One region of the Microbulbifer epialgicus genome, then DNA from elsewhere that is predicted to be linked to it. Evidence: predicted binding sites of a transcription regulator. Region 1 holds the regulator's gene; each other region holds the start of a gene.
The links. The regulator LexA, encoded in region 1, represses DNA repair genes until DNA is damaged. The targets are predictions, from matches to a motif close to ACTGTNTNTANANACAGT.
Positions count from the first base shown of each region.

Region 2: the regulator LexA is predicted to act here: its motif matches at 1,939-1,956, upstream of ACCI49_RS06685 (PA0069 family radical SAM protein).
Region 3: the regulator LexA is predicted to act here: its motif matches at 1,970-1,987, upstream of ACCI49_RS04005 (YebG family protein).
Region 4: the regulator LexA is predicted to act here: its motif matches at 3,782-3,799, upstream of ruvC (crossover junction endodeoxyribonuclease RuvC).

Region 1 is NZ_JBGMEK010000030.1:26,346-33,773, forward strand. Features, by position in the region: gene ACCI49_RS13700 (universal stress protein) at 1-66, opposite strand, end outside; gene ACCI49_RS13705 (hypothetical protein) at 213-737, shown strand; gene topA (type I DNA topoisomerase) at 951-3,632, shown strand; gene ACCI49_RS13715 (DUF6586 family protein) at 3,633-4,121, shown strand; gene ACCI49_RS13720 (hypothetical protein) at 4,227-4,484, shown strand; gene lexA (transcriptional repressor LexA) at 4,566-5,171, opposite strand; gene ACCI49_RS13730 (LOG family protein) at 5,337-5,975, shown strand; gene ACCI49_RS13735 (class I adenylate-forming enzyme family protein) at 6,070-7,428, shown strand, end outside.
Region 2 is NZ_JBGMEK010000010.1:17,310-24,737, reverse strand. Features, by position in the region: gene tmpT (thiopurine S-methyltransferase) at 1-173, shown strand, start outside; gene ACCI49_RS06690 (GIY-YIG nuclease family protein) at 201-518, opposite strand; gene ACCI49_RS06685 (PA0069 family radical SAM protein) at 842-1,924, opposite strand; gene ACCI49_RS06680 (hypothetical protein) at 2,289-2,753, opposite strand; gene ACCI49_RS06675 (DUF6841 family protein) at 2,996-3,469, opposite strand; gene ACCI49_RS06670 (hypothetical protein) at 4,613-4,819, shown strand; gene ACCI49_RS06665 (hypothetical protein) at 5,085-5,264, shown strand; gene ACCI49_RS06660 (cation:proton antiporter) at 5,944-7,188, shown strand; gene ACCI49_RS06655 (hypothetical protein) at 7,222-7,428, shown strand, end outside.
Region 3 is NZ_JBGMEK010000005.1:38,561-45,988, reverse strand. Features, by position in the region: gene ACCI49_RS04015 (amidohydrolase family protein) at 1-897, shown strand, start outside; gene ACCI49_RS04010 (MAPEG family protein) at 1,079-1,474, shown strand; gene ACCI49_RS04005 (YebG family protein) at 1,616-1,912, opposite strand; gene ACCI49_RS04000 (LysE family translocator) at 2,217-2,834, opposite strand; gene ACCI49_RS03995 (DUF924 family protein) at 2,834-3,439, opposite strand; gene ACCI49_RS03990 (hypothetical protein) at 3,620-3,916, shown strand; gene ACCI49_RS03985 (DUF6249 domain-containing protein) at 3,987-4,796, shown strand; gene ACCI49_RS03980 (sigma-70 family RNA polymerase sigma factor) at 4,807-5,361, shown strand; gene ACCI49_RS03975 (hypothetical protein) at 5,354-5,728, shown strand; gene ACCI49_RS03970 (hypothetical protein) at 6,015-7,100, opposite strand; gene ACCI49_RS03965 (OmpA/MotB family protein) at 7,097-7,428, opposite strand, start outside.
Region 4 is NZ_JBGMEK010000018.1:65,160-72,587, reverse strand. Features, by position in the region: gene ACCI49_RS10250 (HU family DNA-binding protein) at 11-397, opposite strand; gene ACCI49_RS10245 (FmdB family zinc ribbon protein) at 687-956, shown strand; gene aspS (aspartate--tRNA ligase) at 1,035-2,813, shown strand; gene ACCI49_RS10235 (YebC/PmpR family DNA-binding transcriptional regulator) at 2,919-3,662, shown strand; gene ruvC (crossover junction endodeoxyribonuclease RuvC) at 3,819-4,346, shown strand; gene ruvA (Holliday junction branch migration protein RuvA) at 4,406-5,017, shown strand; gene ruvB (Holliday junction branch migration DNA helicase RuvB) at 5,047-6,069, shown strand; gene ybgC (tol-pal system-associated acyl-CoA thioesterase) at 6,124-6,528, shown strand; gene tolQ (protein TolQ) at 6,533-7,222, shown strand; gene tolR (protein TolR) at 7,243-7,428, shown strand, end outside.

The DNA of each region.
Region 1 (7,428 bases):
TTCCAGTACCTGAGAAGACTCTTCTGAGAGGTCCAATCCAACCAAAATCCGTTGGTATTTCGCCATAATTCACTTACTCCTGTCCTTTTTGTGTGCCTTGAGAGTGCACCTTCCGACAGACATTTTCAGTCTACCGTAAAAAAAACTGATTGACATAGATCACGTAGGGCGCCGCACAATAGTCATTTTTTTCAACTGAGTAAGGAGCCGTTATGTCTGAGTGGCTGCCGGTGATTATCATTGGCTTTGCCATTGCACTGGTGTTGGGGCCGGTGATGTGGTTAAAACCCAACCAGCGGGACACACGCCTGGCCAATCTGCGCGGCCGTGCAGCGCGCGAGGGCATTACCGTCCAAATCCAAGCCCTGCCGCCGGCGCTGGATGAGGGAACGGCCGCTGTTTATTACTACCGTTGGAGTGATCGCAAGCGGTTGCAAATCGGTTGGGCTTTGCAGCGTCAACGAGTGGAGCACGAGCTGAATTTCGCTGGCAACTGGGACTGGAGAAATGGCCGTGCGGCGCCCAGGCCTGCCTGGAAATACCTGCATCAACTGGTGACGTCCATCCCCAATGATAGTTGCGCAATCATTGCAACCGATATCGGTTTGGGGGTGCAATGGCGTGAAAGTGGTGGCGAACAAGTATTTGCAAAGCTCTCCTCAGCCTTGGCGGAATACACGCCACTTATAGAGGAAACAATACGTAAATCCAGTCCGATAAAGCTCCCGGAAGACTAGCCTTCCCCGTTAATCAAGGGGTGGGAAGAGCGGTCTACAAAAGGGCTTTTTAGTGGCCCAGAGGGGTAAATTATTGTGACTGGCTAGGGAAAATTGTCAGCTTTGCTTGACCGCGCAGTAAGTGGGGCTTATATATTCGCGCAGCACAGGTCCGATCAAGGAGCCTAAAAGGGTTCCAGCGGCAGTAAAAATTTTATTTGAAATCAAAGGCTTATGGGTAAATCACTGGTCATCGTCGAATCACCGGCCAAAGCGAAAACCATCAATAAATATCTCGGCAAGGACTTTGTAGTGAAGTCCAGCGTCGGTCATATTCGCGATTTGCCGACTGGTGGGGGCAATAAGCAACCGGTTGACGCAAAGGAGCGCGCACGGCGCGCGGCTGAAACCCGCAAGCTGTCCCCTGAGGCAAAAGAGGCGTACAAGCGCAAGAAAAACCGGGAGCAGCTTATCAAGCGTATGGGCATTGATCCCGATCATGGTTGGCAGGCCCACTACGAAATCCTTCCCGGCAAGGAAAAGGTAGTTAGTGAACTACAAAAGCTTGCCCAGAGTGCCGACCATATTTATCTGGCGACGGACTTGGACCGTGAAGGGGAGGCCATTGCCTGGCATCTGCGTGAGGCGATTGGTGGTAACGACGACCGCTATCGCCGCGTGGTGTTCAACGAAATTACCAAGTCGGCGATCCAAGAGGCTTTTAAAGATCCGGGACGTCTGAATATCAACCGGGTTAACGCCCAGCAAGCGCGACGTTTCCTCGATCGAATCGTTGGTTATATGGTATCGCCACTATTGTGGGAGAAAGTCGCCAGGGGGCTCTCTGCGGGGCGCGTGCAATCCGTAGCCGTGCGCTTGGTAGTGGAGCGGGAGCGGGAGATCCGCGCGTTTAACCCTGAAGAGTACTGGACACTATTCGCTGACACGGCCACCAAAAAGGCGAACAAACTGCGCCTTGAAGTGAAAAAACAGGCTGGTGAGGCGTTCCGGCCAACTAACGAAGCCGATGCGAGAAGTGCAACACAAAAGCTGCAATCCAGCGAATTTGTTGTCAGTGGCCGCGATGATAAGCCCACCAGCTCCAAGCCTGGTGCGCCCTATATTACGTCGACTCTGCAACAGGCGGCCAGCAATCGCCTGGGCTTCAGTGTCAAGAAAACCATGACTCTGGCTCAGCGCCTGTATGAAGCGGGCCATATTACTTATATGCGTACCGACTCGACCAACCTTAGCAAAGAGGCAGTGGAGTCTGCGCGGCAGTACATTGGCGACAACTACGGTGATAAATACCTGCCGGAAACGCCAAACAGCTACAGCAGCAAAGAGGGCGCTCAAGAGGCGCACGAAGCGATTCGCCCCTCTGATGTGCGTGTGGCCCCCAATATGCTGTCAGGTGTGGAGCGTGATGCGGAGCGGCTTTACAACCTGATCTGGCAGCAGTTTGTTGCCTGCCAAATGACTCCCGCACAATTTACCTCCACTTCCATTGTGGTGAGCGCCGGTGAGTTTGAGCTGCGCGCCCGCGGCAGGGTTATCCGCTTCGATGGTTTCCTTAAAGTCGCGCCGCCAGCAGGTAAGAAAGATGAAGATCTGGTGCTGCCGGATGTGAAGGTTGGGGACAAACTGGCCCTGGAAAAGCTAGATCCAAAACAGCATTTTACCAAACCACCGGCTCGTTTCAGCGAGGCGGCCCTGGTAAAAGAATTGGAAAAACGCGGTATTGGTCGTCCCTCCACTTATGCCTCGATTATTTCCACCATCCAGGATCGTGGATACGTACGTCTCGAGAATCGCCGTTTCTACGCAGAGAAAATGGGCGATATCGTTACCGATCGACTGAGCGAAAGTTTCAAGAATTTGATGGACTATGGGTTTACTGCAAGCCTGGAAGAATCCCTGGATGCCGTGGCTGATGGTGATAAAGGCTGGAAGCAGTTGCTCGATGAATTTTACCAGGACTTTTCCTCTCGACTCGAAAAGGCCCAGTCCTCCGACGCAGGGATGCGTCGCAATACGCCGACAGATACGGATATTGAGTGCTCAAAGTGCGGTCGCCATATGCAGATTCGCACCGGCTCTACAGGAGTATTTCTTGGCTGTTCTGGTTACGCCCTGCCCCCCAAAGAGCGCTGCACGAATACGATGAACCTGGTTTCAGGTGATGAAGCGGTCGATGCAGACATGGATGAAGAGGCAGAGTCCCGGTTGCTGCGGGAAAAGCGCCGCTGCGCCAAATGTGGTACGGCGATGGATAGCTATCTTCTTGATGAGCACCGCAAACTGCATATCTGTGGCAATAATCCGGATTGCAGTGGCTACGAAGTGGAGCAGGGTACCTTTAAAATTAAGGGCTATGACGGTCCAATTATCGAATGCGATAAGTGTGGCAGTGATATGCAGTTAAAGTCAGGTCGCTTCGGTAAATATTTTGGTTGTACCAATGAAACCTGTAAGAACACGCGTAAGCTGTTGAAGAATGGCCAGCCTGCCCCTCCCAAAATGGACCCGGTACCTATGCCGGAGTTGGCTTGCTTAAAGGTAGAAGACCACTACATCCTGCGTGATGGAGCTTCGGGCTTATTTCTTGCAGCCAGCCAGTTCCCCAAAAATCGAGAGACTCGCGCTCCCCTGGTTAGAGAGTTGCTCCCGCATAAAAGCGAGATCGACCCCAAATACAGTTTCCTATTCTCAGCACCTGTAGAGGATGATCAGGGGCGGGACACTGTAATTCGTTTTAGCCGCAAGACACAGGAACAATATGTACAGTCTGAAGAAGAGGGCAAAGCGACTGGTTGGCGAGCCTTCTATCGAGATGGTGGTTGGCAGGTTGAAGCTGGCAAGGCTACTACGGCGAAACGTAAACCTGTACGTAAGAAAGCGGCTGCAAAGAAGTAAATGAGTAACCCCTATACTGGCCAGGTTGCTTCAGCCTTGCGCAAAGCCCAGCTGTTGTTGCAGATGACCTGTGAAACGCCACTGCAAAGGACTGCGCTGGAGGAAGGGGTAATATTGCAGCTCTGGAAAGCCTACAAGGCTTTCCTCGCTGAATTGTCCCATCAATTGCAGCTGGATATTGAGCCTGAATCCCTGCAGATCATCGCAGACAGCCTAGAGGCTCAGGGGCGGGCCAGCAATGAAGTTAAGGAGCTACAGCAGTTGGGCTCTGAGTCTGATACCTGGCTGAGCCAGCTGCTGTTGATCTGGAGCCGGTTACTAAGCCTTTCCCCGAGTCCAGAGCCCATACGCAAAGGGGCCAACCTTATCCCTCTGCACAATGTTGCCAGTCCCGTACCTTTGGTTGTTTCTGCTGAAGTGCTACAGGAATGGCATGCGGCCCTGAGTGAGTTGGTACATCGGCAGCGCGCCAATTTGGAAGAGTGTTGAACCGGATACCTGCGTAGTTTCTTCCTTGTAGTTTGCGCCCACTGATACTTTTAAAAAGCCTGTGGTACACTTGGCGCAAACTGATGTGCCGTGAAGGAAAATCGAATGTCCTCAGAAACTTTTGAAATTATCGAGCTGGCCAATGGCGACGTGGCATTGCGCCGTGCCGGCCACAAGGAGGACCCTCTGGTGAGTATTCATTTCTCAGCCGAGAGTCTCCAGTTTCTGAGAAAACATAAAGTGGCCGTGGCCCGTGCAATGCTGGAAGCTGGTATTGAGGCAGTACAGAATTTGAATGATCTGGAGCCCGGGTACTTTGAGGAAGAAGATGAGTCAATGCCGGTTAATCACACGATTCACTAATTGAAAGGTTAACGCAGATTTGAAACAACAGCGGCCAAAGGCCGCTGTTGTTGTTTTAGCCGGGGGCTATTGGTTGGGTAGTTAAGGGGTCTGGCGAATGACACCTACCGCCAGCCCCTCGATGACAAAATTCTTGTCCCGCATATCCACCTGGATGGTTTCAAAATCTTCATTTTCTGGCAGTAGTTGCACAGTTGCCTGATTGCCTTTTCGGCGAAAGCGTTTCACGGTTACCTCTTCGTCAATACGAGCTACGACAATCTGGCCATTCCTGACTTGCTCGGTTTTCTGTACTGCGAGAAGATCGCCATCCAAAATACCTGCGTCACGCATACTCATACCATGTACGCGCAACAGGTAGTCTGCTGGGGGGTGGAAGAAGCTGGCGGGGAGGTCGCAATAATCTTCGATATGCTCAGCTGCCAGAATGGGGCTGCCCGCCGCCACGCGCCCGACAATCGGCAAGCCCGATTGATGGTCGGGAATGCGAATTCCCCTGGAGGCGCCAGCGACCATCTCAATAGCCCCTTTTCGCGCTAGTGCTTTCAGGTGCTCTTCAGCGGCATTTGGCGAACGGAAACCCAGCTCTTGAGCGATCTCTGCTCGGGTCGGAGGATAGCCTGTATCGTCCAGATAGGCTTTGATCAGTTCTAAAACTTGAGTCTGACGTGCGGTGAGATTGGTCATAGAGTTACCTAGTTTTTCTGTATTTATATACAGTTGCTGGGATTATATACAGAATTAAGGTTCACGCAATCCTCACTCCCTCTCTCTTCATAAGCTGCTACATTGTTTATGAAAACAAGGCATGAAGACGATAGTTGAAAGACCTGACAGCGAGGGAAAAGAATAATGCTAGATGTAAAAATGCCAGAGGCCTGGCGAGTTCTACGCATACAGTCTGAATTGGTCGATGGAATAGAGCGTTTGGTGCCGCTCAGTGGGGCGGTAACCGTTTTTGGGGGGGCGAGATTTACCGAGGACAGTCCGGAATATCAACAGGGGGTAAAGTTGGGAGAGCTGTTGGCGGCGGAAGGTGTCCCGGTTATTACTGGTGGAGGTCCGGGACTGATGGAGGCCTGCAATCGAGGCGCTTTCGATCAACCCGGCACTTCAATTGGGCTAAATATTGAGCTGCCATTCGAGCAAACAGCGAACCCTTACCAGGATATCAGTTTAAATTTCCGATACTTTTTTGTTCGTAAATTTATGTTCGTTAAGCATGCCGTAGGCTTTGTAGGATTACCTGGAGGCTACGGAACACTGGATGAGCTGTTTGAAGCACTAACCTTGGTACAAACGCAAAAGGTGCGGCGTTTTCCAATAGTGCTGGTGGGTAAACGCTACTGGACGGGGCTTTATGACTGGTTGGTAAACACTGTGCTTGAGCGCAATTGTATTGATGCTAGTGATCTGGACTTGTTCCATATCGTCGATACTGTCGAAGAGACAGCGGACTTGATTATGAAATATATGCGTACTAGGGAATAACTAAAAGTAATTCAATTAGTGTTTTTAGGCTTCCCCCCATTTCAACCTCTCTAACTTACGAGGCAGCCCGTAGCCCATTTCAGGAAACCTAACTTTGCCTATTTTCGGTCCCCAATTATCGAGACTTGCTAGTTTAACAGACCTCTTATTATCTGCTCTGGAAAGTAGGCCAGATGAGACGGCACTTGTATCTGGAAATCAAATATGGACCTGGCGACAATTACAGCGGGATATTGATGCTTTTGCACTGGGCTTGGCCGCAATGGGGTTACAGGAAAGTGATCGAATCGCATCTTTGATGCCCAATCGAGGCGAGACTCTTATCTTTTATCTCGCATGCTTGAAAATTGGTTTGGTTGTAGTTCCATTGAACTATCGATATACATTACCTGAGATTGACTATGCCCTTGAAGTGAGTGGCGCAGTAGCGTTGAGTGTGAGTGCTGAACGTGGCGAGGATATTTGGGCAAGTAAATTTATCAGTAAATTGAAAAAAGGTGTTCTTTCTTTTGGTGGTGTAATTGAAAATGCAAGACGCGTTGAAGACTTGGTGGAAAGCAAGGGGAAAATTACTGACTTACCTGTAGCGGACATAAATGACTCCGCATTTCTATTTTTTACTTCAGGTAGTACAGGTAAGCCAAAAGGTGTCATCCATAGCTTGCTTTCTTTTGGGTCCATTGTGGCGAGTTTTGCCGCTGCGCTGGATTTATCACCGGACGACACTGTCCTGCCTGGAGGCCCAATCGCACATGTTGGATCACTTTCAACGGCCTTGGCAGCGTTTTCAGTAGGAGCGACGGTGGTCATTCCACACAGTTTTGACGGTGAAGAAATTCTTTCGATATTACGGCGTAGCCGGCCAACTATCCTGGTGATGGTACCGGCGTTATTTATCGCTATGGAGCGCAACCCAAATGCCAGGCGTGAGGACTTTACCTCACTTCGTGTGTGCTTTACGGGGGGAGACAAATTTCCAGCAAACATTGCCACTGAATTTACCAACAAAACGGGGCTGATGATCCAGGAGGGTTATGGACTGACAGAAGCTCCAGACTGTCTTTTTAATCAGTCGCGCTCACCAGATAAAGCTGGATCTGTGGGCACTGTTGCTCCAGGCTACATCGTTAGCCTGCGTGATGATCAAGGAAGAGAAGTGGCACCTGAAGTCGATGGTAATCTTTGGCTCCGTGGGATTCCGGTGATGACTGGATATTGGCGGAATCCTCAAGCGAATAGGGAAGCATTCACCGATGGCTGGTTCGATACCGGCGATGTTATGCGTGTCGACCCCGAAGGCTGCTTCTGGTTTCGCGGTCGAAAGAAGCAGATCATTGTCCACGATGGCTCAAACTTATCACCTCAGGAGGTTGAAGAAGCGGTAATGGCGCATCCGTCTGTGGATCTCGCTGGTGTGATTGGTATCCACGATGATGCTCACGGGGAGAACTTA
Region 2 (7,428 bases), on a different contig from region 1:
AATATGAACAGTCGCAATTAGCAGGGCCTCCCTTCTCGATTAGCTCTGAGCAGGTGTTTGATTATTACCTTGCAGATTACCATCTGAAAATGCTGGGTAGTCGAGATATACCAGGAGGTCTGAAGGGGTTGGTGCCCGCTCGGGAAGTTGCCTGGCTGCTAAGCCGGCGATGAACCGACGTTAGTGTATAGATACTCTGATTAGGCAGTGTCTTTCTTGCTGGCTTTCCTTGGTCCATCCCTCCCGGATAACCCCGGGAGTACTATGCTTCCAGCAATCAGGGATTCTTTTTTTTGCTTGGGCCACTTCTTAATCATTATTTCCAGTTTGAGTGCTGCTGATTTATCAGGGACCTGTTTCTGGTACTCTAACGAGAGGGGGCCCTTGCCCTTCAATGCCTTGGCGGCCCTGGAGCCACTGGAACAGTGCTCTGCAAACCGGCGTTCTACATCCGTGGTGACCCCCGTATAAAGCGAGCCACTGGAAGTGCGAACCAAATAGACAAACCAATAGCTCATTAAGTAAAGCACCGGTTAAAAAGTTTAGTGGTTACTACTATGTAGGAAGTAAAGAAAACACTTCTCTTGTGACATGCTGTAAGTACCCCCTGTATACTCGCAATCGACATCCATACCTCATGCGCTCCCGAGTAAAGTGTATTTTTCCCCTCCTTACTAGCCCGCAAACTAACAAGTTAAAGTGGCATAAAGATATGCCGCTATCGGCTTAGACCGGCGTGAGCCTGCGAAATACCAACAGATTCGGGTATCTGTACGAGTGATTCGTGGGCAACAATGAAATAGATGGGGTTCATCTAATCCAATAAGTAGTTAATAGCAGCCTAAAATAGTGATTGCTGTTCACCAGCTTGAGGTGGAGGCTGAAACAGGCTGCAGTTTAGCGATAATCGACGGTGATTCAAGCCCAGTTTTTTGATGGTGACAATAAAACGTTGGCGTAAAAGCTGGGCGAAAACGCCACTGCCAGTTCGGCGCTGGGAAAAATCACTTTGGTAGTCCTGTCCGCCTCGACTCTGTTGTACCAAGCTCATAACATGTTTAGCTCTTTGCGGGTAGTGCACAGAGAGCCACTCGCGAAACAATGGTGCTACTTCATGGGGCAGGCGCAAAAGTATATAGGCCGCGCGCTCTGCGCCGGCATCACGTCCCGCTTTCAATATACTTTCCAGTTCACAGTCATTAAGGGCGGGAATGATTGGTGCAGCCAATACCGCTGTAGGTACTCCGGCTTTGCAAAGTTGCTCTATTGTGCGAAGACGAGTAGCAGGCTCCGCTGTGCGCGGTTCCAGTTTTCTTTTTAGCGCCTTATCCAGTGTAGTTACACTGACTGCCACTTGGGCCAGGTTGTCCTGAGCCATTTCCGCTAAGATTGGAAGATCTCGCAGAATTAGCTGACTTTTGGTAACAATGGTGACCGGCTGAGCAAACTGTTGCATCACCTGAAGCAGTGCGCGGGTAATCTCTTTCCCCCGTTCCAGAGGCTGGTAGGGATCGGTATTGGCTCCTAGGGCTATTGGACTGCACTGGTAGTTTGGCCTGCGCAATGCTTTTTTCAGTAAGTCTGCTGCGTTGGGTTTAAAAAATATTTTGCTTTCAAAATCCAGACCGGGCGAAAGATCCATATAGGAGTGGGCGGGACGTGCGTAGCAATAGATGCAGCCATGTTCACAGCCCCTATAGGGGTTAATTGATTGAGTGAAGGGGATATCCGGCGACTGATTGGTGGCAATAATAGACTTGGCTTTTTCTTCGATAGCCTCGGTGGGCAAGCGCTCCAGAGGCTCTGGTTCTGTTTGCCAGCCATCATTCTCCAGGATGCTCGAATGGCTGGCAAAACGCCCGGTGATATTACTGGTAGCGCCGCGGCCTTTGTGCAGGCGCAGTGAATTTTCTTTATCTGACATTGCTGTGTGGGGATGCTGTATATATGTACAGCATAGATTATTTTGTCGAACTTGGGAATAGCTTTGTAATTTATTGTTAATGCTGATTACTACTGGGTCAGAAGGAAAGAATACACTGCACTCGATACTCGCTGTGAATACATCCCTGTAAGCTCGTAATCGGCATCCATGCCGCATACGGTCCCGAGCGCAGTGTATTCTTTTCTTCCCTCTTTTTAGTAAATGATGGCATTTCGTGACAGGTCAGTTATGTAGTTGCGATATTTTAGGGGAAGGAATTCGCTAAATATGGAATGGGAGCACCGCTAGCTTCCCACTCCGCCGTATATGCAAAATAATTTGGTGGTACAGTTACGATCTATCTTCAGATGGGTTCAACTATAGCGTCAGGATTATACTTTGAAGGGATCGAGAGGCCCGGTCGTTCATCGTCCCAAATCATATTGGTAATTCTCCAGGATTCTCCATCGTTATAAAGCTGAATACTGTTGATCCCCCTCTTGATAAACTCGGTCTTTTTACTGTCTTTCCAAGCCTCATAAGTACTAAATGCATGTGCAATATTACCGAAGACTTCAATAATATTGTGAATTTCCACTTCATAAAAGGCTTGCCTACCAATTAACTCTTGGAAGTTTTGTGGGTAGTCCTGAATTTCCATTACCAGAGACTGTGGATTGCCATTGTTGTCTACAGAAGTTCGGATAACTTTGGCATAGGTAGTGAATAAACGCCGTTGTCTATCCCAATCTCGTTCATAGTCTTCCGGGCCAGATATTATCTTGTACAATTCTGTAAGAAGTTCTTGTATTTCTTTTTTTGTATTCATTGTCTGGCTCTCTATTCATGATTGCGCCTAAAGGCAACGCAGTAGAGCCTAGAGTGAGGGTGGATAACTTGCTTCACAGTCCATTTTTTAAGAGGCTTAAGCTTCTACAAAAGTTACTGCTGGGTCAGAAGGAAAGAGTACACTGCACTCGTGACGCGCTGTGAATACATCCCTGTAAGTTCGTAATCGGTATCCATACCTTATATGATCCCGACCGCAGTGTATTCTTTCCTTCCCCCTTTTTAGTATGTATTGTTATTAAAACATTGTGTCGAATTCACTGGATCAGATGGCAGCCAGGACAGTATTTTCCATCCTTCCTTGGTGTTTGCCAGTGTATAGGTGTTGCAAATGTAGTCTAAAATGGAGTTTTTCGAAGTGTAGCGCTTTAGTAGTACTGATATGATAGACATGTTCTCGCCAGTGAATTGGGTTTCAAAACTCATCACTTCAGATTTTACATAATCTCTTTCCTTCAGAGCTGTGCGTATATCGGAGAGTATAACCTCTACCTCTGTAGCGCCCTGAGGTGAAAATACTTTAGGGCCAAAAATAAAGTGCGGCGTTTCTATAAAGTAATTGGCTGCTGAGCCTTCAATCGTTTCTGATGAGAAGTTGTCAATAAATTTTGCGATGTGATCTTCAGCCGAGGTTTCAGCATAGGTATTCAAACTGGTACAAAGTAATAAAGCTGCTAATCTGGCTAGAGTGTTCAAACTATTTCCATTAATGAAATTGGTAAAGGTATTGTCACTATAAAATGCACCGTCCGTAAAGGGGTGTCTTAGCAAGAGGGTTCCTTTCGAAGCGTATCTCCTATAATGATATGCTCATAAAGATAATAAATTAAAAGATGTCAGGAAGTAAATATATCTTTGCGTATAGCATTTATTGGTTTTTCGTTGGTGATGTCAATTAGGGCGGAGTCAGCCAATTTGGTATTTTTATCAGGTATGGAACTGGAAGGGCTATGTCATTTATATCTGGTGCTACAGTTGGGTCTGCACTTCTATTAGCAGCAGGTGGTTTTAGTGTTTATCAGTTGTTGGAGATTGATTGCTGAATTTTTCCATGTTTATCGGTCGGCTGCTCGTTTTGTATCATCTATTAGAGTAAAAGATTGCTAGTGAGTAAGGTGAAAGAGACGATATTATTGATAGGTCTCTCCCATGCTTTCCTGACACTTTAAGATTTTTCTGGTAATGGGTTTTGTTTGACAGGCAGGCCATGATGAGGGTATTCAATATTCTCGAGGGGATATTATTGATGCTCTGTACTGTTTACCTGATGTATTTGCAACTTCATAAAGACTGAAAGCGTTTAACTATATTTTTTACTATATATGCGATTCTCCCGAGTAGGTTCCAGCTATTGAGGAAGTTCTTTAATCCACTATGGTTGGCAAATTATCGGTTTATTAGCCTGTAGGTTCTTTATAATTTGAATACGAGAAAGCTGAGGGATTGTAACTTTTAAAAGAATTGGCTCTTATGAATATAGAGTCGTTGACAAGGGAGCATGGGTCGCAAAAAGAATTATTTATTGAGCTAACCAATAGGTCAAATGGGGCCATTTAATTGGTCTCTTTTGTCAGAGCTTGTAAACCCATTGGGCCGGAAATATTACGTAGAAGTTTTGCAGTCTTGCCTCAGCGCCACCCTATGTTGCGGGCGAGGGTGGAGTTTAAAGAGCGGATGACTTGGCACTGTGATGTTCCTTTTGCATCAATTCTATTCAAACTGATTTTTCTTGGTGATCAGTTTGATATTGAGACGGTGTTTCTCAGGGAAAGTATGGATGTATTATTGGTTGAGAAAGTTGCTTAATAAATATCAGTCTATATTACTAGGGGAAACTTGGTGGAGTGGATAGTTATTACGGGTAACCATGTGGCTATTGATGCCCGTTCTACTATGGCTTTGGCTGGGAATCTGGATCAAAACCTGGCTGGAGAAAATGCGGGTATTGAAAGCAATAAGTCGATACCGAAGTCTCTGGAAGACTACCTGAAATTTTCAGAAGCCGATATGGTGCCGATTTACCAGATGGACAACACCGGCCTTTAAATTTCCTTATAGGAAATGCTGCGCCTGCTGATGGTCGTAGGGGTTATTTTTTAATCGCTCAGTGTCTAAAGAAACAGTAATACATCCAAGGGGGCTGGGTAGGGTAAGAAAGATCAAGTTTACTACTATCTATATTGCAATTGCTGTACTGTCAGCATATTGCCTACCAACCTCTAAGCCATGGGCAGAAGTTATGGTACTAATCGATTTGCAAAAGTTTATTTGGCCAACAATAAGATTTGACCGTATTGGATGATTTACAACTGTGTTAATTATGGTTATTTCTCCTGGAGCTTTCTCTAGTGATTTACTAAGTTTTGCCAGAAAAATTCAGGGAAGACTATTTGAAAGTTTGAATCAAAAGCAGTTGTTCCTGGCAGGGTTTCTACAAAGTGAGACATTGGAGAGTATTATCCAAAGAGAAGAGTTTTTTGCGGCAGCATAGCCCACTTTCACCTCTGGTATTTGTGTCTCCAACACCGGTAGTATGGAGTATTTGATGGCATGTCATGATTATCTGGATTGCCCGGGGTTTATGTCGGTGCAAGCACGTGGAGTGCATCCAGTCATGATAGGTTCTACTACAAATAAAACGGAGGGTATATTTTCTTTTGGTTATTGTGAGCCGTTGGCAAGCAGAGTAAGTACGTTAAGGTTTGTCGACCATTATATGGAGATATTGAGGAGCTTGTTGGTTTAGAGTGGTTGGACGATTATTTTTCCTTGCGATTTCTGTAGAAAACCTTTCTTTTTTTCATTTGTGGTATTTGCTTAAAATATTGCAGCTCTCAGTTGTCAGACTGCCATCTAAATCCTTACTACTTTCCTATACTTAGTGAGTAAATTGCCGTGTACTATGACTGATGTTGGTTCGGAGTTCATTTATAAGCTATTTGCTATTGTCTCAGAGAAATTATTGAATATGAATCTGACCTCATAGTCAAGAAAGGGATGTTTTTTATCTGGAGTATTTGAAGGTGTGAGTCAGTGCAAAATTCTTGTAATTTAAACGAAATATATAGAGCAGGATTTACATATTATTGGAATAGATAAGCATCTAGATAGGCATCCCCTCTATGAGAGTACCTTTTGTGGCCGTTTTTGGGCAGTAGGGGAGTAAATGAGTGAATGATGTGATTACCATCGTTGGCCAGGGCCTATATCTGGCTGCGGCGGCGGTTCTGGGGTTAGGTGTTGCCCGTATTCTGAGAATCGATAATACGCTTGGCTGTCTATTAGCTGGTGTGCTGGCGGCCCTGCTTTTACCTGTGATTGATTACGATACCGGATTGCGGGCAACCAGTTTACGAGAACTGGTTTTCTTCGTCATTCTGCCTGTATTGATCTTTGAGTCAGCCTGGCAGTTAGAACCAAAAATATTAAAGCGTTGGATTGCCCCCATCTTCCTGTTCTCCACTTTAGGCCTGGTTATCTGCGCTTTTCTTATCGCTGTAATTACTTACTATGGTATTGGCCATCCTGAAGGATTCCCTTGGATTGCGGCTCTTTTGACTGGTGCAATACTTGCAGCTACAGATCCGGTATCGGTAGTAAACAAGCTACGCCAAGAGAAAACTGGCAGGGATATATTAACTCTCGTTGAAGGGGAAAGTCTTTTTAATGATGCCGCTGCAGTTGTTCTCTATTCTCTGGTACTGGGGCTGGCCACTTATTCCATTGTGGAGGGCTCCGGTATAGGGGCAGAAGCGCCAGCGCTGGGCTTTGGTCCTGTAGCTCTGTATTTTTGCACGATATTTTTTGGTGGCGTGGCTGTAGGATTGGCCTTCGGATTTTTTACAACTCTGGTCATATTATTTCTACACTCTTCTAGCGCTGCGTTGATGGTTCTGGTGATTGCAGCATTTGCTAGCTTTTACTTAGCAGAGAGTGTGTTACATGTATCTGGTATTATCTCCGTAATGACCTGTGCAATTGTGGCTCGTGCTTGCCTAGCTAAACAGAGCAAAAGTTACCTGGCCGACGCCGAAGCTACTTGGGAGTGGTTGGGGTTACTGTTTACGGCGATCATTTTTGTAATTATGGGTCTGGTAATTACCTACGACATGTTTACCCACCAATGGTTGGCCATGATGATTGCAACTGCTGCTGCTTTGGGGGCGCGTGCGCTATCCGTGGTGCTTGTATCCCCATTAACCCGGTTTGTGGGTCCACCTATCCCAAAATCCTGGCGGCTCCTGATGAGTTGGGGAGGTCTACGCGGTGTTATCGCTGTAGCGCTGGTGCTATCTCTACCGGTTGAATTGCCCTACTGGTGGACCATTCAATCCATGGTATTTGGTGTGGTGCTTTTCTCCTTATTGGTACAGGGAACTACTAGCGGACGCCTGATACGGAAGCTCAATTTGTAGTACTAGTCTCTTCCGGACTCGTTGGCTTGTTCAGTGCAGGGCAGTATTGTTTGGGCCTCATTCCCTGTTGTTGAATTATTAATGATGGATCTTAGAGTAACCGTGGGTAGACTTGGGAATACAGGCGGAGTTGCAGACATTAAGTTTTGTGACATGTTTAATACCTTCAATAAAATCACAATATCGCCCCCTGAAATTAAAGACAGTGAGTCGAGAAATGCCCAGGTTGGTATTTATAGT
Region 3 (7,428 bases), on a different contig from region 1:
GTCTTCCCAGGCATTAGCACCTGGGATGACGGTGCTATCAAAGCCCAGCGCGTATTTGCTGGACGAAGCTTTGCCATTAAGTTGAATGGTGAGTTCGATAGTATTGAAGCCAAAGATGTTGCCCAGAAGGCCTATTTGGGTGAGGCCGGCGCGCAGTTAGCCGGTGGCAGCCGTGCTAACGCCTATGCCAAGGTTGAGAAGGCACTGAGTGAAGCTAAGGAGTACCGGGAAAATCGCGCTGCCATTCGTCGTGGTGAGTGGCGTGAGCTGGATTACAGCTTGGCGGATCTAGAGGCTTTACAGCCGGTGATTAGTGGTAAGGAACCCCTGGTCATTACCGCCAATCGTGCCAGTGATATTCTCGGCGCTATTGAACTTGCCAAAGCCTCCAATGTGAAGCTAATAGTGCTGGGAGCAGCCGAGGGTTGGATGGTAGCGGATCAGCTGGCCGAGGCCCAGGTGCCAGTGGTTATCGATGCTATCAATAACCTGCCGATTTCCTTTTCTAGCCTGGGTGCGCGCCTCGATAATGCGGCGTTACTGACCAAGGCTGGTGTAAAAGTAGCTATTAGTGGGCCCGATTACGCCTCCACTCACAATGTATATCTATCTCGCCAGTCCGCCGGCAATGCCGTTGCTCACGGCCTGCCTTATGAGGAAGCCCTGAAGTCTATTAGCAGCAATGTGGCTGATATCTTCAATCTGCAGGGCGGCACCCTGGAGCAGGGCGCAATTGCTGATATCGTAGTTTGGAGCGGTGATCCACTGGAAGTTACCAGCTACCCGGAACAGGTATTGATTGAGGGTGAACCCCAATCCCTGGTAACCCGTTCCACCCGCTTGCGCGATCGCCATTTGAAGCCCACCAAGGGACACGGCTTTGGTTACCAATATTAATTGGCCCGGCCAATGTAGGTATTAAAAGAGCGGGCATTGCCCGCTCTTTTGTTATTTGCTTCCAGGCAACTAAAACATTGAGCAAAAAAGCCCTGTGTATTGCATAGGATCTGTGTGGCGGCAATATGGTCTTTACAGCTATATTCCAGCAGTCTGATGAATAAGAAAAAGGACGGACCTAATGGCCTATGTTACGGCACTTTATACCAGCCTCTGTGCATTCTTGATTGTCTACCTTGCACTGAGGGTAGTGCAGTTTCGCCGCACTAAGCGTGTGGGAATTGGTACTGGTGACGATCGCTCTAATGAGGTTCGTGTGAGAGTGCATGCGAATGCGGTTGAATATACACCTATTGCACTATTGCTCCTGCTGGTTGCCGAACTGGGTGGCCTGTCACATGTCTGGCTGCATGTGTTCGGAATTTCATTTGTTCTTTCCCGAATTTTTCATGCGTATGGTCTCACTGCAGGTAAAGGTGGAACACATATGGGACGCTTTTGGGGCACTTTGATCAGCTGGGTTGTGATACTGGCCTTGGCGGTAGTCAATATTGTTATGGTTGTTAAGGCTCTATAACCTTAATAAAGGTGGGTGCCGATGGTTAAGAGAGGTAAGAATGGCCAGGGGCACCAAGGAGCTGCCTGATAATTATTGAGGGCACTCCAATAAAAAGGCCCGGCTGAACCGGGCAGAGTACAGGGATGAAACTATAAGCGCTTACTGGTTAGCTGCAAAAGGCGTGACGGTTTCGTCTGAGGTTTCTTCAGTGCCGCTTTCTTCTTGCAGCAGGACTTCAGGCTTGCCTTTGCAGGCCTTTGCCAGTGCATCGCGACGCTTGGCCAGTAAAAGGCCAATCTCTTCGCCAACTTGCTCATCAATACCTTCGATATGGCGCTCAATCAGTGAAGTGATATTGGCAGCCAGCTCCAGCATCTTATCGTGTTCTTCAGCATCTTTTTTGTTGTCGAACATTGCTCCGTCTCGATCGCATTTCCAAACAGCTACTACAGCCATGATGTGCCTCCCAATTGCCTGTAAGACATTCCAGATTGTTTGTATAGCCATACGGTAACTGTATAAATATTCAGTGTCAACGAGCGAAGGCAATAAATAGGCGGGAATTTGATTGCGGTCAGGGGAGTAACGCTTGCGATAGCTTGACCGCAAAGGGCTTCCAAGGCTGTCATAATATGAAACCGCGGCTCGGCGTACTCCCCCCAGGCGCCGGGCTGCAACCTCCGCTCTCACAGGCCCGTACACCGGGCCTGTTTTTTTAGGAGTTAAGAGTAGGGAAGCGGGCGCGGAGGCGCCCAATGAATCAGATAGTGAGAACCAGTCGCGCGGCCAAGGCGATGAGTAGCAAACCGAACATCTGTTGGACGCGATGACCAAGGTGCTTACTCACAAGTTGACGCTTGCGGCTGGCATGCACTGCCAGGGCGATGATGCAATACCAGAGGGTATCTATCCCGGAAGCTACTGCGGCCATTCCCAGTTTGGTGGTAAGAGTCTGTTGCTCCGATACAAACTGGCTGAATAGGGCAGTGAAGAATACCGCAATCTTGGGGTTAAAAAAGGCCACACCAAAGCCCTGGGCAATCGCACGCCGGGTACTTTGTTCTGGTGCTTCCAGTTTAGTGGTGCTGGAGCCTGGTGCCGGTGCGCGCAGGGCCTTCCATCCTAAGTACACCAGCATGGCAGCGCCGGCCCACTGCAAGATACTGAACAGCAGCGGTGAGCTGGTAATGAGAACAGCAAGGCCAAAAGCGGTGAGAGCCGCATAGATGGCGACACCGGCTCCATGGGCAATTGCACTGGCCAGCCCCTGCTGGAGCCCCGAGGCGGAAGAGCGCATAACGATCAGGAGACTAGGGCCGGGAGACATGGCCCCGAGCGCACAGATACCTGCGAGTGATAACCAACCAAGTAAATCCATTATTTAAAGCCGCCCCCCTGTGCCAGCCACTGTAACTCTTCTTTTGTAGATTCGCGGCCGAGTGCCGCGTTGCGGTGCGGATAGCGCCCAAACTGCTCAATAACCGCCTCGTGGGCTAGAGCATATCGATAATGGGTCGCAAGGTATGGGGCAACGCTCTGGTCACCCCGGTACTCTCTCTGCAACTGGCCGAAGTATGCCACGGAGCGTCGTTGCATCGGGAGTTTTTCACTGTGTTCCAGTGGCATGCCAACAAATATTTGCTGGAATAGGCCGAGACTTCTAGTGTCTCCGCGCCGCAGAATGCCTTCGGTGATATCTAGGGCGAGCGGATCTCCTGCAAAGGCCTGATCGTTGCCGCGATAGATATTGCGGGCGAACTGATCGCAAAGAAGTATCAGGGCTAGCTCGCCTTGCAGGGTCTGGCGCCAGTGGTTTAGCTCGCCCTCAAGGGCCTGGTCGGTGATCTCGCTGAAATCTTGCTGTATCTCTAAGTCCAGCTCTGGCGTCGCCGCAAACCAGCGCTGCCGCTGCACTTTGGTCGGTGTGAAATCCAGTGCTGGGCTGCCAAACCAGAATGTTAGGACTTCCTTTATTGAAGACATCGATTTGAACTCGCTGCAATGAATCCCGGATTATTGCGACTTTTGTGCCCGCAGGTCCAGGGTGGGAAGAGCATAGTGCTACCGAATAGGTGGCGGGAAAAAAATTTTATGCACCTGCATCCAAAGTTGGTACTGGCCCCGTCATAAAGGTGTACAAGGAGAAGCGATCTGGAGGTCACAATGTTTACTGCGGGATCATTTAAGAGGGTACAATTTTGCGCCGTACTAGTACTGGCGCTCGGCGGCATGCAAGCCGTGCAGGTCAGGGCGACGGATCTGGGGTTTTCTGTGGAAGACATCCACCGGCAGCTTACTGAGAAGACCGAACAGCACTTTATATTGAAGCTTAATGAGTGCAAAGCAAAGGGCGATTCTCAGGACATCAGATCTCCCTATCCGGTGCGCATTGTGGTGGATAAGCCCCAACAAGGCGCCACGCCAAGACCCATTACAATAGGCCGATTAACGGTCATATAAAGCCAACAGTGGTTTTGAATCCCCCGACGGTGCAACAGCACAAACAATGAAAAAGATCAGAGAGCAAACAATGAGAGCGAGAAATTCACAATCCATGCGGGCAGGTGTTCGCTGGCTGGTAACCCTGGTAGCTGCATTTGCCGCTTTGGGTAGCTGGGCACAGGATGACAATATAGCAATGCCTGAGCCTCCAGCTCCCCCCACGCTAGATGCCGAAGCACCGGAGGCCCGCAAGCCCGATACACGGGTGCGCATCATGCACGATAACAACGGCGTACTGACCATTAAAACCCAGGCAGAGGATGGTGAGCGCAGTGAAGTTAGGGTGGATCTTGGCTCAGAGTTTGGCGGCCCCTGGAGTCAGCGAATCATTGAGAAGCTTGAGAGTAAGGGGATTCTCGATGAGCGCGGAGAGGTGGTTGAGGAAGCCCTCGACAGTGTCCCGGATAATGTTGAGATCGGTCTTTCCAAAAAATATGACTCTGCATCCAGTAACCGGGAGGAATCTCACACTGGTATAGATTTCCACCAGGTAGTGACACTGCCGGTGCTGGCTCTGCTCTGTGTCTTTGGTATGCCGGTGCTAATTGTCTGGTTGGTAACTCATAACAGCTACCGCAAGAAACAATTGGTAGTGGAAAATATCAACCGCATGGTCGCTGAAGGCCGCGATGTTCCGCCTGAAATGCTGGATATGCTTGAGGGTAATAGCCCCAGGAATCCTGCCGACAGAGGTATCACTCTCATTGCGGTAGGTGCTGCGGTGTTTATCTGGCTCACGGCCCTGACTGGTTTTGGTGTAGGCAGTCTGGGCTTGATCCCACTGTTTATCGGCCTGGCCCGCTTTATTAACTGGAAGCTCGATAACAAGCAGGCTTAGGGACCGGACTATGGACCTCAATGACGAGGAATTAATCAGGCGCGTCGTCGAAGACGGGGACCAGCGGGCATATGCCCAGCTAGTTCGTCGCTATCAGTCACAGCTGCGATTCTCGCTCCGTCAGCTGTGCGATGGTGACCAGGGTCTGGCGGACGATATGGCGCAAGAGGCTTTTATTAAGGCCTATAAGGCGTTGCCGGCATTTCGGGGGGATGCCCGGTTCAGCACCTGGTTATACCGTATCGCCTACAATCTCGTCATGAGCCACAAACGCAAGAACGCCCCGGAAGTGAACCAGGATGCGGTCGATCGGGCTCAAGCGGAAGAGACTGTGGAAGAGTCCCTGCAACTGGGTATGGCAAGGGACTTGAACTCTGCTATGGACAGCCTGAGTGAAGCCCAACGTCAGGCGATACACCTATGTATGCAGAGGGGCTTTTCCCATGAGGAGGCGGCAAGCATTATGAAGTTGCCGCTGGGTACGGTAAAATCCCATGTAAATCGCGCCAAGGCCAAGCTGCGTAGCTTGCTCCAACCATGGCACGAGGAGGTGGTTAATGGTTAATTTTGAACAGCGGAATACAAAGGGTGGCACCTTGAGCGATGTTGCGATAGAGGGCAAAGATCCACAGTTCGATGCCTGGCTAAGCGAACAGCTGCAGTTCGATGAGCCCTACCTGGACGACGATGGCTTCTGTGAAAGCGTGATGGCAAAACTGCCTGCGCCCTCCAAGCAGAACGAACGCCGCGCCAGTCGCGTCCAGTACATCGCCGTGCTGGCGGCCTCGGGCATCGTTGCCTGGCAATTCCCGTTCGGCGAAGTGTTGAGCGAAGCTGCGCGCCAGTCCATCAGTCTTTATAGCCTGGTGGGCGTGGGGATGCTCTCCTCACTGGTAGTGATGGCTGGCGGTATTTTTGCTGCACGCCGCTGAAGACTTCGATGCTCGAAGAAAAGAGCGTTACTTGAGGTTTTTGCCTGCCTCTAGCTGTGTATGAGGGGCGGGCTGATTCAATTTTAGCTTTCTATTCGCACCCCTGACCCGGCCTCCCTGTAACAGATAGCCTACCCCTAATTAAGAGTCTGTATTGTCTATGCCCATTGATTAGGGTTGCAGGAGAGTACAAGCAGGCCCTATTCCCTGCCGATTTTCGTTTCTTTAAGGTACTGACTAGTATCAAGGGGGCGGGCTGCCCGTAGGCAGCATTTAGGGTTTTTGTTCAGCTGATACCCAATTCTCGCTCGATTTGGGCTTTACGCCACACGGAATAATTTGGGGGATATTTTGCTTCTTTAGTGTTATCGGCAATTATCGCACGTCCCATGCTGGGCCAGCATAAAACGGCCAGTACTCGTGGGGCAATTACTTGAAAGACCTTCGGGGGCCCCATCAGGGTTTTTAGTTTCTGTACAAGAGGCAGCCAGGAAGCAGGGACTACCTGCTCGGCAATCGCCCAGGAAGCCTGGGGTTCACTACCTAACTGTTTGGTAAGTGACTCATAGCGCAGCATTGCTGCGCGTAGGGTTGCTTGTGGAGGTGCTATTATCACTGCGCGGGCTCTCCGCTCGGCACATAACAGGCATATTTCTTTGGGTAAGCCGCTGCGCTCAGCCAGCTCTGGATTCAGTGCCCAGTCACTAGCCTTTATATGGCACTGGCATATTGAGCAGGCATACTTTGGATTGGAAGCAGTAAACAGTGAACTTACTTTCTGTGGGCGTTCATCATTTCGCCAGAAGAGAGGGTATTTTTCAAAAATAGTGCTGGCAAAGTAACGTGCGTAGATTAACCAATCAATATCGGTAACTGTCCCAAATCGGTCTTTGTGCACCAGATCTGGAATATCCAGGCTATACAGGTGGCGCAGGCAGTGAGGGCAGGGCTTTAGTTCGTCCTCTGGAAAAGCCTTTTGTGCGGCAGTGTAGTCGCTGCTCGCCCAAAGTGGTCCCTGGTAGTTGCCCACAGTGGGGCATTTAGGGGAAATATGAATTTGCCCAAAAGAATTTGCCTGTGCATAAGAGATTTGTTCAAGGCCAAACACAAATACTGGAATGCTTCGGTAGCGCCAGCCACAGGCGAGGCTGTCCAGGTCCGAGTGATCCAGCTGAATGCCAGAGAGAATAGCATTGGCCAGGCTATTTCTATTTGGCTTACTGGTAATAGATAGGTTCAGTTTAGGCTTGCCAGCGGGCGGCTGGTGAGCACTGCTTCGCGGAGTAGATGATGCTACTACTATTGGCTTGAAACTGTGCGGTAACGCTTGAGTTTGGCGATTATGGATAGGCTGAAAGTTGGTTAGCTTCACAATGCTTCCTCAAGGATTTGCAGGATATGGCTCTCAGAGTCCCGCACTACCCGGAATGCAACCCTGCGGGAGCGATCCGGATCTTCTATACCATTGGCATTGAGTACTGGGCGGGCGGAGGAATAGCCTACAGCTGCAACTTTTGCGCGGACCAGTACAGCTTGGGGTGGCGGTAGTAGTGAGTGGGCATACTGCATCACTGCCCTTGATCGCTGCTGTGACAGACGTAAATTATGAAAGTAACCTTCTTCTGGTGCGGATTGCTCACCCCACTCAGAACTTGTATGCCCTTCAATTTGGATTGCCGCAATAGAGTCCATATAGGGAG
Region 4 (7,428 bases), on a different contig from region 1:
TGGAGAGTGCTTAGGACTCTGCCATTTCCTTCAGCTTCTTCAGTGGGCGAACTTTCACCTGGATACTGGCCGGCTTGGCCTTAAAGGTGGTCTCTTCACCGGTGAAGGGGTTGATGCCCTTGCGAGCCTTCTTGGCCGGCTTCTTTACAGTGGTAATTTTCAGCAGGCCTGGCAAGGCGAACTCACCAACTGCACGCTTCTTGATGTGCCCCTCAATGATATCGTTCAGTTCGTCCAGGACAGACTGAACCTGTTTGCGGGAGAGTTCGGTGTTTTCAGCAATTTGGTTCAGGACCTGGGTCTTGGTGTACTTTTCCTTGATCGCTTTTACTTTCTTAACTGGTGCAGCTTTCTTTGCTGGAGCCTTTTTGGTAGCAGCTTTTTTGGTAACAGCCATGGCTTACTTCCTTCTTTGTTGTTCGGTATGTGTCCGGTAAAAGTGTGTTTTGTCTCCCGCTGCGCTGCATCCAAAAAACGGCGATCTCAGCGGGTGATGGAGGGAAGTATATATAGTTTTTGTTTGGCCGCACGAGGAAATACTAGAAAAATAGTGCTTTTTCACCATTTTTTAGCTTTTTTGTGCCCCCCAAACCCCTCTCGCTAGAGCAGATGGAGGGGGCAGCTTCTTCCCTATAGGGGGCTCATGTATACTCTGTCCCCCTTTTTACAGCACCAGGTACTGAGCAATGCCGATCTATGAATACCAGTGCAATGCCTGTGGCCATGAGATGGAGGCCCTGCAGCGCATGAGCGACGACCCGCTCAAAGACTGTCCAGCCTGTGAGCAGGCCGAGCTGCGCAAGAAAATTTCCGCAGTTGGATTCCGCCTGAAAGGTGGCGGCTGGTACGAGACCGATTTCAAGACCGGTAACAAGAAAAACCTGTCCGGCGATGCGGCAAACAGCGGCAAGGCCAAGGACGACAAGCCTGCCAAAGCGGGGGCGAAGACGGCCTAGGCCCGCTGTGCGGAGCGGTCCGTGCAGTGTACTCTCTTACTTAACCTTTTTACCTATTGATAACGGGAATTTTCATCCATGCGCAGCGACTACTGTGGCGTCCTTCGTTCCGCGGACATAGACCGTGTAGTAACCCTCTGTGGCTGGGTTGATCGCCGTCGCGATCACGGCGGTGTGATCTTCATCGACCTGCGCGACCGCGAGGGTATTGTTCAAGTGGTATTCGACCCCGATGCCGCCGAGCACTTCGAAATGGCCGATCGCGTGCGCAGTGAATATGTGCTCAAGGTTACCGGCCGCGTGCGCGCCCGCGCGCCTGAAGCGCTGAATCCAAATATGGTGACTGGCGAGGTAGAGGTTTACGGTACCGAACTGGAAATCCTTAATGGCGCTGAGACTGTGCCATTCCAACTGGATGAGCATACCGAAGTTGGCGAGGACGTACGTCTTAAGTATCGCTACCTGGACTTGCGCCGCAACGAGATGCAGAACAATCTGCGTTTCCGCTCCAAGCTGACTACTGAGATTCGAAACTACTTGGATGAACACGGTTTCCTGGATATTGAGACTCCAATTCTGACCCGTGCCACCCCAGAGGGAGCGCGTGATTACCTGGTGCCGAGCCGCACCCATGAGGGGAAGTTTTTTGCTCTGCCGCAGTCGCCCCAGCTATTTAAGCAGCTATTAATGGTGTCCGGTTTCGACCGTTACTACCAGATTGCTAAATGCTTTCGCGATGAGGACCTGCGCGCCGACCGCCAGCCGGAATTTACCCAAATCGATATTGAGACTTCCTTCCTCGATGAGGAAGAGATTATGTCCATTACCGAGGGCATGGTGCGGAAATTGTTCAAAGAGCTGAAAGGTATTGAGCTGGGTGAGTTCCCGCGTATGACTCACTACCAAGCGATGCTGCGTTACGGTTCAGACAAGCCTGACCTGCGTATCCCGCTGGAAATGGTGGAAATTAAGGACTTGATGACCGAGGTGGACTTCAAGGTATTCTCTGGTCCCGCCAACGATCCCAAAGGACGTGTGGCAGCAATCAAGGTGCCTGGAGGTTGTAAAAAACTTACCCGCAAACAACTTGATGACTACGGCAAGTTTGTCGGCATATACGGTGCCAAAGGCCTGGCTTACATCAAGGTCAACGATCGTTCTGATCTGGAGAATGGTCTTCAGTCACCGATCGTTAAATTCCTACCGATCGAAACCCGTGCGGCGATTCTCGACCGCCTGCAAGCGGAAGATGACGACGTCATTTTCTTTGGTTCCGACAAGGCCAAAATTGTTTCCGAGGCGTTGGGTGCGCTGCGTTGCAAGCTGGGTGAGGACCTGGATTTGTACACTTCCGAATGGGCGCCCCTGTGGGTGGTGGCCTTCCCGATGTTCGAAGAGAATGATGACGGCAGCCTTACCGCATTGCACCACCCTTTCACTGCGCCTTCCTGCGCCCCGGAAGAGCTTGAGCAACACCCACTCGACGCCCTGTCCCGTGCCTACGATATGGTGCTAAATGGTACCGAGCTGGGCGGTGGTTCAGTGCGTATCCACGATCAGGTAATGCAGCAAGCGGTATTCCGCATTCTCGGTATCGATGAAGAAGAGCAGCGTGAGAAGTTTGGCTTCCTGTTGGACGCGCTCAAGTATGGAGCTCCGCCCCATGGTGGCCTCGCGTTTGGCCTGGATCGCTTGGTGATGCTGATGACCGGTACCGATTCGATCCGTGATGTCATTGCCTTCCCCAAAACCCAGAGTGCGGCCTGTGTAATGACAGATGCCCCAGGTACTGTGGATGCCAAGCAGTTGCGTGAACTGAGTATCCGCTTGCGTCAAAAAGAAGAGAAAATCAGCTGATTTTTCCCCGATGGGCCGAGCGAAGCGGGCCCATCCAATCGTAGTGGTGGGCAGTTCGCTTCGCATGTTGGCCCACCCTATGCACTGACTGAAGAGAGACGGAATATGGCCGGACATAGTAAATGGGCCAATATCAAACACCGCAAAGCAGCTCAGGATGCCAAGCGGGGCAAGGTCTTCACCAAGATCATTCGCGAGCTGACGGTGGCCGCAAAAGCGGGCCCTAACCCTGACGATAACCCGACATTGCGCGCCACTATCGATAAGGCTCTCGGCGCCAATATGAAGCGCGACACCATCGATAAGGCCATCGCCCGAGGCGCTGGTAATGCCGAAGGTGACAACTACGAAGCGGTAGTTTACGAAGGCTATGGAGTAGGTGGAGTAGCAGTGCTGGTAGAGTGCCTGACCGACAACCGCAACCGTACCGTGGCAGAAGTGCGTCACGCTTTCTCCAAGCGTGGTGGCAACCTGGGCACTGATGGCTCTGTGAGCTACCTGTTCGCGCGCAAGGGACAGATGTATTACGACGTTGGTGTCGACGAAGATGCGCTGATGGAGGCCGCGCTTGAGGCCGGTGCCGAGGATATCGAGACCAATGATGACGGCAGTGTTGAGGTCACGACTGAATTTCAGGATTATCTGACGGTAAAGGATGCTCTGATTGAGGCTGGCTTTACCCCGGACAATGCTGAAATTGCCATGATACCTTCCACCACTGTGCCGCTCGACAAGGACGGTGCAGAGAAAGTATTGGCCCTGATCGAGATGTTGGAAGATCTCGATGATGTCCAAAATGTGTACACTAATGCGGATATTCCCGTCGAGGTGATGGAGGAGTTGGGCTAAATCCCGCTTATCCAGGGGCGGATGCTGTCCGCCCCATACTTCCCGGCCCTCGCGTTATTCGTTTAGCTTTCCTTGCCCCCTCCCTTGACGCCCTTTGCCGGCCTTGGGACACTCCCACCACTATATAAACATACAGATATTTTGGGGAGTTACCTTTTGACCCGAATCCTGGGTATTGACCCCGGCTCGCGCAAAACGGGCTATGGAATTATCGATGTGGAGCGGGGCAAGTCTCGCTATGTCGCCAGCGGAGTTATTCGTATACCGGAAGGCCCTCTGCCTGAGCGCTTAAAGCTCATCTTCGACGCGGTGAGCCAGATTGCCCAACAGTACCAGCCTGCGCAGATGGCGATTGAAAGCGTTTTTATGTCCAAAAGTGCGGGCTCTGCTCTGAAGTTGGGGCAGGCCCGCGGTGCGGCCATAGTGGCCGGTGCTAATAGCGGCCTCAACGTTGCCGAATACGAAGCGCGAAAAGTCAAGCAGGCGGTGGTAGGTAATGGCGGCGCGGATAAGTTACAAGTACAGCATATGGTCAAGACGCTGCTGTCGTTACCCGCGGCGCCCCAGGAGGATGCCGCGGATGCACTTGCGGTGGCGTTGTGTCATATGCATACCGAGCAGACCCTGGTATTTACTGCAGGTGGTGCGCGCAGTCGTTTCCGTCGTGGACGCCTTAGTTTATAAGTCACGCATTGGAATTGGCCCCTCTAGCGGGCACAGATATAACAAACCTGGAATGACACATGATTGGAAGACTGAGCGGCAACTTGGCTGCGGTGCAGCCACCTTTATTACTCGTGGATGTGCAGGGTGTTGGCTATGAAGTGCTCGCACCTATGACCACTATTTTTGAGCTGCCGGCGTTGGGCCAACCGGTTCAGTTGCATACGCATCTGGCAGTTTCCGAAACTGCCCAGCAGTTGTATGGCTTTATACGCGATGCCGATCGCAAACTGTTTCGCACTTTAATCAAAGTGAGTGGCGTGGGCCCCAAGATGGCCCTGGCTATTCTCTCGGGCCTGGACGGTGCCGCTCTGGCGCGCTGTGTAGCAGAGGATAATGTGGCGGCTCTGGTCAAGGTACCTGGCGTGGGTAAGAAGACTGCCGAACGCCTGATTATAGAACTGCGTGACAAGCTGACTCCGGATTTTGGCGATGCTAACGACATCCCGTTAATGGCCGCAGCTGTTGTGCCCAAAGTGGATCACACTGGCGAGGCAGAGAGTGCCCTGGTAGCTCTGGGTTATAAGTCGACCGAGGCCAGCAAAATGGTGTCCCGCGCTGTTAAAGAGCAGCCGGATGCCGATAGTGCTGCCCTGATTCGCTTGGCCCTGAAGGGGATGGCTCCCGCTTAAAGAGCCCTGGCATACTTTGGAAAATTGAAATGATTGAAGTAGATCGTCTGGTAGCGCCGGAGCCGGTGGGGCCCTCAGGCCAGGAGGAGCAATACGACCGCGCCGTGCGCCCCAAGTCCCTGAATGATTATGTGGGCCAGCCTGTGGTGCGAGAGCAGATGGAGATTTTTATCCAGGCTGCCAAGCTGCGTAAAGAAGCTCTGGACCATACCCTGGTATTTGGCCCTCCTGGTTTGGGCAAAACTACCCTGGCCAATATTATTGCCGCGGAGATGGGGGTGGCGATCAAGACCACCTCAGGCCCCGTACTGGAGAAGGCAGGGGACCTTGCTGCATTGATGACCAATCTTGAGCAGGGGGACGTGTTGTTTATCGACGAAATCCACCGCCTCAGTCCACACGTGGAGGAGGTTCTATATCCGGCGATGGAGGATTATCAGCTGGATATCATGATTGGCGAGGGGCCGGCGGCGCGTTCTATCAAGCTGGATCTGCCGCCCTTTACCCTGGTGGGTGCTACCACTCGGGCAGGCCTGCTCACCTCCCCATTGCGGGATCGTTTCGGCATAGTGCAGCGCCTGGAATTCTACAACGTTACAGATCTCACCAGCATTGTGCGCCGCTCGGCGGGACTGATGGGCGTGGACATGGATGAGGGCGGAGCTCTGGAAGTGGCGCGTCGTGCCCGCGGCACTCCGCGAATTGCCAATCGTCTTCTACGCCGAGTGCGTGATTACGCAGAGGTTAAAGCTGATGGCTCAGTAGACTCAGCCATTGCCGATGCCGCCTTAAATATGCTCAACGTGGACGCCCGCGGTTTCGATCAGCTCGACCGCCGCATGCTGCTGGCCATGATTGAGAAATTTGATGGAGGCCCTGTGGGAGTAGATAGTTTGGCGGCGGCGGTGAGCGAGGAGCGAGATACCCTGGAGGATGTGCTCGAGCCCTACCTGATCCAGCAGGGCTATATGGCCCGCACGCCCCGCGGGCGGGTGGTTACCGGGCTCGCCTATGAGCATTTCGGACTGCCCAAGCCAGATAATAAAAATTGATATTAAGAGACTGCCGACTCGGGACGAGAGAAAAACAGTGAATAAGGGGGAGGAGTGAAGGAAGTATTTGGCATTCCCGTGCGTGTCTATATCGAGGATACAGATGCGGGCGGTATCGTTTATTACGTGAATTATTTTAAGTATATGGAGCGGGCGCGCACAGAACTGTTGCGCTCCCTCGGTTATGATAAGCCGGCGATGCCAGAACAGGGGCTGCTACTGGTGGTGCACTCCGCCGAGATTCAGTACCGGCGCTCCGCCATACTCGATGATGCATTGCGCGCTACTGCGACGATAGGCAAACTGGGCCGCGCCGCGGTGACCTTCGAGCAAAAAATCTGGCGCGGCAATGAGCTAATTTGCGAAGGTGTGGTCAAAGTTGCCTGTGTCGCTGACGACAGCCGCAGGCCATGTGCCCTGCCGGAACCCATTTATTCAGCATTAAAGGCAGTTATTTAAGAAGATGAACGCCGGTGAACAACTTTCTCTTTGGGGGCTAATTCAGAACGCCAGCCTGTTGGTGCAGCTCGTCATGCTGTTGCTGTTACTGGCCTCGGTGGTCTCCTGGATCATGATTATCCAGCGCGGGCTCTACCTATCCCAGGCCAAGCGCTCCCTGAACAATTTCGAACGGCGTTTCTGGTCTGGAGCAGACCTAAATAAGTTATTCCGCGAGGGTAATGAGCGCGCCGAGAAGGGTAAAACCGATGGCGTCGAATCTTTGTTTCGTGCGGGTTTTACTGAATTTACCCGTCTGCGCCAGCAGGGCAGCAGCGGCCCCGAAGCGGTAATGGAAGGCACTGAGCGCGCTATGCGCGTGGCCATGTCGCGGGAGCAGGAGAAGGTAGAGATGAACCTGCCGTTCCTGGCTACGGTCGGGTCTGTCAGCCCCTATATTGGTCTGTTTGGCACCGTTTGGGGGATAATGAACTCCTTCCGCGGTCTCGCGACGATGCACCAGGCCACTATTGCCACTGTGGCTCCCGGTATCAGCGAAGCGTTGGTGGCTACAGCGATGGGCCTGTTTGCGGCAATCCCCGCAGTGATGGCCTACAACCGCTATTCGGCCAAGGCGGAGTGGCTGTTGTCCAGTTACGAAACCTTTGCCGAGGAGTTTTCTTCTATCCTGCACCGCAAAGTGCACTCCGGTTGAGTAGTGAGTAGGCGAACCCTATGAGTGTGTTTCGCAAGGGAACCAAAAAGAAGCTGGTATCTGAGATCAATGTGGTGCCATACATTGATGTGATGTTGGTACTCCTAATTGTCTTTATGGTCACGGCACCATTACTGATGCAAGGGGTCAAAGTCGACCTGCCCAACGCGCCCTCGGCGCCGATGGAGGAGACTGATGAGGAGCCG